Regions from separate parts of the Clostridium chauvoei genome, predicted to be linked through region 3. Evidence: riboswitches for the same ligand, from Rfam matches in the RefSeq annotation. Region 3 holds a riboswitch; each other region holds the start of a gene.
The links. A riboswitch is a leader RNA that binds a small molecule or an ion and turns the genes downstream of it on or off. The one in region 3 is predicted to bind thiamine pyrophosphate.

Region 1: it holds a riboswitch for thiamine pyrophosphate, as region 3 does, so the genes downstream of both, thiW (energy coupling factor transporter S component ThiW) here and thiT (energy-coupled thiamine transporter ThiT) in region 3, are expected to answer to the same signal.
Region 2: it holds a riboswitch for thiamine pyrophosphate, as region 3 does, so the genes downstream of both, thiD (bifunctional hydroxymethylpyrimidine kinase/phosphomethylpyrimidine kinase) here and thiT (energy-coupled thiamine transporter ThiT) in region 3, are expected to answer to the same signal.

What each region holds. Positions count from the first base shown of each region.
Region 1 covers NZ_CP018624.1:303,846-307,132, reverse strand. Annotated here, with positions in the region: gene recQ (DNA helicase RecQ) at 1-42, opposite strand, end outside; gene BTM21_RS01500 (hydroxyethylthiazole kinase) at 294-1,049, opposite strand; gene thiW (energy coupling factor transporter S component ThiW) at 1,142-1,642, opposite strand; TPP riboswitch at 1,721-1,830, opposite strand; gene sdaAA (L-serine ammonia-lyase, iron-sulfur-dependent, subunit alpha) at 1,851-2,729, opposite strand; gene sdaAB (L-serine ammonia-lyase, iron-sulfur-dependent subunit beta) at 2,731-3,287, opposite strand, start outside.
Region 2 covers NZ_CP018624.1:676,249-679,535, forward strand. Annotated here, with positions in the region: gene BTM21_RS03075 (ABC transporter ATP-binding protein) at 1-1,646, shown strand, start outside; TPP riboswitch at 1,724-1,826, shown strand; gene thiD (bifunctional hydroxymethylpyrimidine kinase/phosphomethylpyrimidine kinase) at 1,928-2,728, shown strand; gene thiM (hydroxyethylthiazole kinase) at 2,752-3,287, shown strand, end outside.
Region 3 covers NZ_CP018624.1:2,489,444-2,492,730, forward strand. Annotated here, with positions in the region: gene BTM21_RS11775 (DegV family protein) at 124-966, shown strand; gene BTM21_RS11780 (hypothetical protein) at 1,071-1,277, shown strand; TPP riboswitch at 1,306-1,404, shown strand; gene thiT (energy-coupled thiamine transporter ThiT) at 1,476-2,129, shown strand; gene BTM21_RS11790 (ferredoxin) at 2,177-2,365, opposite strand; gene BTM21_RS11795 (Mrp/NBP35 family ATP-binding protein) at 2,431-3,270, opposite strand; gene BTM21_RS11800 (YhfM domain-containing protein) at 3,286-3,287, opposite strand, start outside.

The DNA.
Region 1 (3,287 bases), 690 kb from region 3:
ATATCCAAAGTATTTTTTTAATATCTCTATTGGAGTACTCATCTACCGTCTCTCCTTTTACCTCTTATGTAGTAAGTATTTCTTTTTAAATTCTTATCCTATTTTTAGTAAATTATAACATAGTAAAAATTCCTTTGCGAGAAATAAAAAAATAAGTGATACAAAATCTTAATATCACTTATTTTGGCTAAAAACTAACTAGATTCTTTATCTTTTAAACTCATATATTATATTTCCCATTTTATTTAAATCTTCTTTTTTTATATTGTATATTTCATCTAGTAGATGTTGTTTTAAAGTAAATAATCCATCGCTTTCTTTTTCTTTTGTATTACTAATTCTTCACAGACACCTATTATTGTAATAGATATTAGAATATATCTAATCATCTCTGCCTTTGTATTTGCTAATGCCATTCCAGTAGCAATTGCTCCATTAAATATACTATCTATACCAAGTATATTTCTAAATTTTTTATCTCCATTCATTATAAAAAATTCACTAAATCCATCTGTTACATAACATTCTTCGTCTATTACTACTAGTATATTCCTAAACTTCCTTGCTATCTCTTTAATTTCTGATCTTATTTTATGATTCCCTATCATTGTAATATCTTTAGAATCAGTATTACTTACGTTATCTGTTTTAACTAACCTCTTAAATTCAGAGAGTTTTCCCTTTAATATATCTATATTGTATCGTGTTAAAAAACTTAAAGTTGTTTGCCTCCTAAAAAAAGACATATCTATTCCTTCTATATCTAATAACACTGGAATATTCTTTTTTCTTGTTGCCTTGAGTGATTTTTCCATTGCTTCTACCCTATTGCTATCTAATGTTCCTAGATTTAACAATAACCCTTTAGCATTACAAGCTACTTCATTAACTTCTTCTATTCCATGAGCTATTATAGGCTTACCGTTGTAACATAAAATACTTTGTGCTAGGTCATTTATAGTAACCAAATTAGAAATACAATGTATAAGAGGTTGGTTATCCCTTTGAACGTCTAGAATATCGGTTAAAGCCTCTATACTAATTTGCATATTTGTTTCCTCTCTCAAATAGGAATAAATATTAAGTTTATTTTATACTATTCTAATTTAGCTGTTTATGTTAAAAATTTATATAAATTGTATTATTTCTTTTCTAATAAAATTTTTTTAATTGCTGGAACTTTAATAAGTATATAAGCAATCAATCCTCCAAATATAGAACTTAAAGAAAATGGAGTTACATAAAAAAATAATGCTACTTCCTTTCCTAGTATCATAGATGCTATCGGAAATGCTACTATTGCACCTAATATTCCAGTTCCTATAACTTCACCTATCAATGCCCCTTCTACTTTGTTTACTTTATTATATATAAATCCTGCTAAAAATGCTCCTATCATACTTCCTGGAAAAGCAAGTAAACTACCTGTCCCCAAAATATTTCTTAATAATGATGTTATAAAAGCACATCCTCCCCCATAAAGTGGACCTAAAGTAACTGATGCTAAAACATTGATAAAATGTTGAATTGGTGATATTTTAGCTCCAAAAAAAGGTATTGAAAATGTTCCCAATACTGTGGCTATTGCAATGAATATGCCACTTAATGCTAGTCTTTTTGTTAAATTTTTCTCTTTGTTCATTTTGTCTCCTCCAATGTTATATATAAAATAAATAAAAAAAGGTGTAGCTATAGCTACACCTTAATTAAACATAATAATTTAGTATTATTTGTGCTTTCCTACGATGGTGCTAGCCATATCAGGTTCGAGGGTCTAGAAGATTTAATCTTCATTCTCAGCTAAAAATATTAGCTCCCCTAGCTCTAAATAAATTTAATTTTTAAATACTTTACTTATCTCCAAATACTTTCTTTTTAAGCTCAAGACCAGCTTTTGTAACAGCAACTCCACCTAAAGCTGTTTCTCTTAAAGCTGCTGGTAAACTCTTACCAACCTTATACATTGCTGATACTGTATCATCAAACGGTATTTTTGATTCAACTCCTGCCATAACTAAATCTGCCGTACATAAAGCACTAATTGCTCCTGATGCATTTCTTTTAGCACATGGTATTTCTACTAATCCTGCAACTGGATCGCAAACTAGTCCTAAAATATTTTTTAGTACTATAGCTCCAGCATCTAATGCCATTTTAGGCGTTCCACCCATCATCTCTACAACTGCGGCTGATGCCATTGCTGCTGCTGAACCACATTCTGCTTGGCACCCACCTTCTGCACCTGCTAATGTTGCATTCATTCCTATTATCATGCCCACAGCTGAAGCTGAGAATAATGCTTCTACAAGCTCTTCATCTGTCTTAGATAATCTCTCTCCTGCTGTTAAAATTACAGCTGGAACTATTCCACAAGATCCCGCTGTAGGACAAGCAACTATTCTCCCCATAGATGCATTTACTTCTGAAGATGATAATGCCATAGCCATTGCCATTATCATAGTATCTCCAGTTAAAGATTTACCACTATCTAAATATTTTTGTAGTTTATACCCATCTCCACCTATAAGACCACTTACAGAATAAACAGCTTTTTCTCTACCTTCTAACGCTCCAGCTTTCATTACTTCAAGATTTTTATACATCTTAGCATAAGCTTCTTCTCTTGAAATTTCTTTGTTTTCCATTTCAAATCTTATAGCATATTCACTTAAACTTATTTTTTCATCATTACAAATCTTTAATAGCTCTTCTCCTGATCTTGCTAACATTCTATTCACCATCCTTTGCTGGATTAATCATTATTACCTTCTTTATTGAATCTATTTGCTTTATTTCTTCTATCATTTCTTTTGGCATTGAATGATCAACCTCAAAAACCATGGTAGCTTCTTTTCCTTTTTGACTTCTAAATACCTTCATAAAAGCTATATTTATATCATCTTTATAAAGAATTGCTGTAACCTTTGAGACTGCTCCAGGTATATCCATATGTGAAATAATTAATGTTGGATATGCACCTGTAAATTCAACATTATTACCATTAACTTCAGAAACTTGAATACTTCCTCCCCCTATTGAGGAACCTATTACTTCATAGTTATTACCTGTCTTTCCTGTAATTAATATTTTAACAGTATTAGGGTGTGCGTCTCCTAAATCAAATTCCTCAAAACTTACCTTTATACCTTGTGCCTCTGCAATATCAATAGCATCTCTTAATCTAATATCCGATGGCTCCATTCCTAATATACCAGCAACTAAAGCTCTATCTGTTCCGTGTCCTTTATACGTTTTTCCAAAAGATCCATGCAATAAAAACTTTACTT
Region 2 (3,287 bases), 1.1 Mb from region 3:
CAACTAATAAGATTTTCGATGGTCTTATGGCAAAACTTACAGGAGCCACTGGAGCAGGAATAGATTTTACTTATATAGGTAGAGTGTTATTATTCTTACTTGGATTATATTTATTAAGTGCTTTATTCTCATTTATACAAGGATTTGTAATGTCAGGAATTTCTCAAAAGGTATCATATAACTTAAGAAAAGAAATTTCAGAGAAAATAAATCGTATGCCACTTAAATATTTTGATTCTAAAACTCATGGCGAAGTATTATCTAGGGTAACAAATGATGTAGATAGCGTAAGTCAAAATTTAAATCAAAGTATGACACAAGTTATTACATCAATAACAACTTTAATTGGTGTACTTATAATGATGTTCTCCATTAGTTGGATAATGACATTAGCAGCACTTTTAATACTACCAATATCAATGATTTTTATATCACTAGTAGTAAAAAAATCACAAAAGTATTTTAAATCACAACAAGAATATCTAGGTCATGTAAATGGTCAAGTAGAAGAAGTTTATGGTGGTCATAATATAGTAAAAGCATTTAATGGTGAAGAGGATGCAATAGAAGAATTTGATAGAATAAATAATACTTTATATGGTTCAGCTTGGAAGTCACAGTTTTTATCAGGTATGATGATGCCTATAATGACATTCATAGGAAACTTAGGATATGTAATGGTATCTATTCTTGGTGGGTGGCTTGCAATTAAGAAGACAATAGGAGTTGGAGATATTCTTTCATTTATTCAATATATAAGAAGCTTTACGCAACCAATAGCTCAAACTGCTCAAGTAGCCAACTTATTACAATCAACAGCAGCAGCTGCTGAAAGAGTATTTGAATTTTTACACGAAGAGGAAGAAGAACAATTTGCTGAAAATCCAGCAAGTATAGAAAATATTAAAGGTCAAGTTACCTTTGAAAATGTTAGCTTTGGATATAATAAAGACAAGACAATAATAAATAATTTTAATGCAAATATAAAACAAGGACAAAAAGTAGCTATAGTAGGTCCAACAGGAGCAGGAAAAACTACAATGGTAAAACTTTTAATGCGTTTTTATGATGTAAATAGTGGAGAGATTCTTATAGATGGCCATAATATAAAAGATTTTAATCGTGATGAGTTAAGAAATTTATTTGGTATGGTTCTTCAAGAAACTTGGTTATTTAATGGTTCAATTATGGAAAATATAAGATATGGAAAATTAGAATCAACAGATGAAGAGGTTATAAAAGCTGCAAAGGCTGCTCATGTAGATCATTTTGTAAAAACTCTTCCAGATGGATATAATATGGAATTAAATGAAGAAGCAAGTAATGTATCACAAGGACAAAAACAATTATTGACAATAGCTCGGGCTATTTTATCAGATCCAAAGATATTAATACTTGATGAAGCAACAAGTTCAGTTGATACTCGTACAGAAGTTTTAATTCAAAAGGCAATGGAAAACCTTATGGAAGGAAGAACAAGTTTTATAATAGCACACAGATTATCAACTATTAGAGATGCAGATTTAATTCTAGTAATGAAAGATGGAGATATTATAGAGCAAGGAAATCATGAAGAGTTATTAAAAGCAAATGGATTCTATGCAACTCTTTATAATAGTCAATTTGAAAATTCACAAGCATCATAGATAAATTATTTATATTAGAAAACGGAAAATAATGTTGACAAGGTAATTTATAGTAATATAATAAAGGTATAAAATAGAATAATTGCTAGGGGTGCCTTAAGGCTGAGAGATAGATGAACTCTATTAACCCTTATACCTGATCTGGATAATGCCAGCGTAGGAAAGCTACTAAATATATTAAAAAAATATATTACTATATTTATAAACTGAACTATACAGCTATATTCTAGATTAGGAATAATAGCTGTTTTTTTATTGTTTAAAATAAAGGAGAGAAGAAAATGAGTAATTACAGAATTCCAACATTAACGATAGCAGGATCAGATTCTTCTGGAGGAGCAGGTATACAAGCTGATTTAAAAACATTTAGTGCTATAGGTACTTATGGTATGAGTGTAATAACAGCAATAACAGCTCAAAATACACAAGGTGTATTTGATGTTGAAGATTTAAGCAAGGAAATAATTCAAAAGCAAATAGATGTAGTTTTTGAAGATATAGAACCAGCAGCTGTAAAAATAGGAATGGTATCAAATCCAGAAATAATATTAGGAATAGTAGAAACTTTAAAAAAATACAATCCTAAGTATTTAGTAATAGATCCAGTTATGATATCAAAGAGTGGATATTCATTATTAAAGCCTGAAGCTAAGAAAAACTTAATAGAATATCTTATACCAATGGCATATGTATTAACTCCAAATACAATGGAAGCAGAAGAAATATCAGGAATAGAAATAAATAACTTAGAGGATATGAAAGTTGCTGGTAAGAAAATATTAGAACTTGGACCTAAGTATGTTCTTATGAAAGGTGGTCACTTAGATGGTGATGCTGTTGATGTTCTTATAGGTAAAAATACTTTTGAACTTTATAAGCAAGAAAGAATAAATAGAAAGAATACTCATGGAACAGGATGTACATTATCATCAGCAATAACATCACATTTGGCTTTAGGTTATGAAATAGAAAAAGCGGTAGCATTAAGTAAAGAATATATAACAGAAGCTATTAGACATAGTTTTGATATAGGTAAAGGCGTAGGACCTGTTAATCACTTTTATAGATTTGAAAATAGATAATAAGGCACATAGGAGATATTAAAATGTATCAATTAATTAACAAAGTTAAGGAAGTAAATCCATTAGTATTACATTATACAAATGAGGTAACTATAAATGACTGTGCTAATATAACTTTAGCTTTAGGAGCAAGTCCATTAATGAGTTATTCTTATGAAGAAGTAGATGGAATTGTTAATATAGCAAGTGCAGTAGTAATAAACATTGGAACTATGAATTCAAATAGACTTGATTTGTTTGTACAAGCAGGCAAGGCAGCAAATAAATTTAATAAGCCAGTTATACTAGACCCAGTAGGAGTTTTTGCAACAAAAACAAGAGCTGATTTTACTAATAGATTATTAAATGAAATAAAATTTGATGTTGTAAAAGGAAATGTTTCTGAAATTAAATATATAGGTGGCTTCGATGTTAGAGGTAAAGGTGTAGACTCCTTTGATGATGGAGAAGATATAACAGAAGTTATAAAGAAAGTAGCTAAAAAGCTAGAGTGTGTTGTAGTTGCTACAGGAAAGACAGATTTTATATCAGATGGAGAAAAAGTTATAAAAATAGATAA
Region 3 (3,287 bases):
ATAATAATTATATAATAAATTTATAAATCTATATAAATTAATAAAATTATAACCTTATCACTATTGATATAGTTATCAAATATGATATATAATTGATATATAATTAGAAAGGGGGCTATATATTTGCAAAAGATAGCAATTTTAACGGATAGTGCATCTGATTTATCTTTAGAAACATTAAAAGAAAATAACATACATCTATTTCCTTTAAGAATCTTATACTCAAACGAGGAATTTGAAGATAAAATTAGCATTACTCCTGAAGAGGTTTATAACAGACTTTCTACAGAAATTCCTACAACATCTCTTCCTAGTCCTAAGACTTCTGCTAAAGTTCTAAAAGATTTAGAAGCTAATGGATATACTCATGTAATAGCAATCTCTGTTTCTAGTGGATTGTCTGGAACATTTAATGCCTTTAGATTAGCATTAGAAGAGCATCCAAACCTTACCTCTTATGTATACGATAGCAAAATCATAGGATTCCCTCAAGGAGTTCTAGTATTAGAAGCTGCTAGACTCGTTAAAGAAAAAAAATCTTATGATGAAATAATACAAGAACTACCTAGAATTCGTGAAAACATAACAGGTTACTTTACTTTAGATACCTTAGAGTATCTAAAAAAAGGTGGCAGAATAGGTAAATTAGCAGGAACTATAGGTCAATTTTTACACCTTAAGCCAATTATAACTATGGATGAGCATGGAGTTTATCACCCATATGCTAAAGTTAGAGGAAGAAAACAATCTTTATCTAAAATGATTGAAGTTTTAAAAACTCATCTAGATGAATCTAAATGTAAAGTTTGGATACTTCAAGGTGGTTGCATGGATGAAGCTCTTTTATTTGCTGAATCAGTTAAAGCATTACATAATTGCGAGTTTATGGGCATAACACCTGTAGGCGCTATGGTAGCTGTTCATTCAGGTCCTGGTATGATGGGACTAGCAATAGAAAAAGTATAAATTTTAAAAAATGTTGAGTAAAGTTAAAAGATACTCAACATTTTTTGTATTATAAGTAACCTTTTTGACCAAACTAATATTATTAACTTTTAGGTGGTGTTAGTTTGAAAGGTAAAATAATAGATTACAGTAATTTTGAAGCTTTTGTTTGCTTAGAAGATGATACAATTATAAAACTTCCATTATCAGAGGTAGATAATTATACATCTATAGGTTCAACTGTAAATATATCCTCGCAATCAGGAAGTTTTGGTTACTGTAATAATCATTCTTCCAAAATTTACAAAGATAAATTAGTTGACTTTTTTTAGAAATAACTTTAAAATATAACCTATATTTAACAATTGCTAGGGGTGCCATTGGCTGAGAGATGTTTTTAACATTAACCCTTTACCTGATCTGGATAATACCAGCGTAGGGAAGCTTATGTATGATATCTATATTACATTTTCATGTATATATTAGTATATCTTATATCTCCTAGCACAAGTATAAGGAGGTATTTTTTTATGTCAAATTTTATTTCTACTCTAAAAGAAAGCTTTTCAGTTTTATGGGACAACCCATTATCAATAGTCACAGTTATTGGTGGCGTCATACTTTTACTTGCTATAATAAAGTTCAAAAATATTAAGCTTGATGCTAAAATAATGACTAGAATCGGTATAGCTCTTGCTCTTGCAACTATACTAAATATGATTAAATTATATGTATTACCAAATGGAGGCGGTAGCATCTCATTAGGTAGTATGGTTCCTATAATATTAATCGCTTATATGTATGGCCCACAAATAGGATTATTAACAGGGTTTTTATTTGGTATAATAAGTTTAATATTAAACCCTTATATTCTACATCCTATTCAAGTATTATTTGATTATCCATTACCATACATGGCTGTAGGTTTTGCAGGATATTTTAAAAATAATAAGATGATTGGAACAGCTGTTGGTATGACTTTAAAGTTTATATTCCACTTTATATCAGGTTATGTATTTTTCGGAGCATTTGCACCTGAAGGATGGTCACCTGCTTTATATTCTTTAGTTGTAAATGGAACAGCTGTAGGTGGAGAATTAATTATTTGTTTAATTATTATTTTCTTCTTACCTTTTGATAGAATTATTAACAACTTATCTAGTAAACAAGCAAGTATAAGTTAATTTTAACAAAAAAAGTTCTACCTTAAACTCAAGGTAGAACTTTTTTATTAATCTACTGTTATTGCACTTACTGGACAACTTGATTCAGCATCTTTAGCTTCATCAACATTTGCATCTGGAACTTCTGTAACTTTTGCTACAGCCTTTCCATCATCGTCCATTTCAAACACTTCTGGACATACAGATGGACATAGTCCACAACCTATACAAGTATCCTTATCTACATTAGCTTTCATAACTCTCATCCTTTCTAAATAACTTCAATTATATTATTCCCAAAGAAAAAAGAGTTATGTATTTATTAATATAAACCTTCAAATATTAATGCGTATAAATCATTATTTCTTACGTATTCTTCTGCTTTTCCTTGCTCTAAAGCTTCTGTTAAATCTAAATTTATAGGAAGTTCACCTAATAATGGTAAACCTAAATATTCTGCATGTTCTTCAGCTGATTTTTTGCTAAAGACTTTAATTTTAGTATCACAACCAGGGCAATTAATATATGCCATATTTTCTATTACACCTCTTACAGAGATACCCATTTTTTCAGCCATTATTACACCCTTTTTAACTATCATAGATACCATGTCTTGAGGTGTTGATACTATTACTAACTCAGTTAAAGGGAAGCTTTGCATTATAGTTAATGTTATATCTGACGTGCCTGGTGGCATATCAATTAATAAGTAATCTAAGTCCTCCCAGTTTGTATCAGTAAATAATTGTGATAATACTCCAGTTGCCATTGGACCTCTCCAAATTACTGGTTCATCTTCATTAGGAATTAAAAGATTTATTGATATAACCTTTATTCCACTTTCAGTTTCTACTGGAAAATATTTTACACTAGTTTCTCCTATAGGTTGCATCATAGCTCTTTTTTCATTTATTCCAAAAAATCTTGGCATTGATGGTCCTGTTATATCAGCATCTAGCACTCCCACCTTATATCCTTTTTTTCTTAAAGTGCTTGCTAATATACCTGTTACTGTTGATTTACCAACTCCACCTTTACCACTTATAACACCAATTATATTTTTTACATTCCCATAGTTAGGAGTTATTTTCCCACATGATGCTCCATCTTTTGTTTTTGATCCACATTTATCCTTACTAGGACATGTTGAACAATTTCCCATTTTATTCTCCTCCTTTT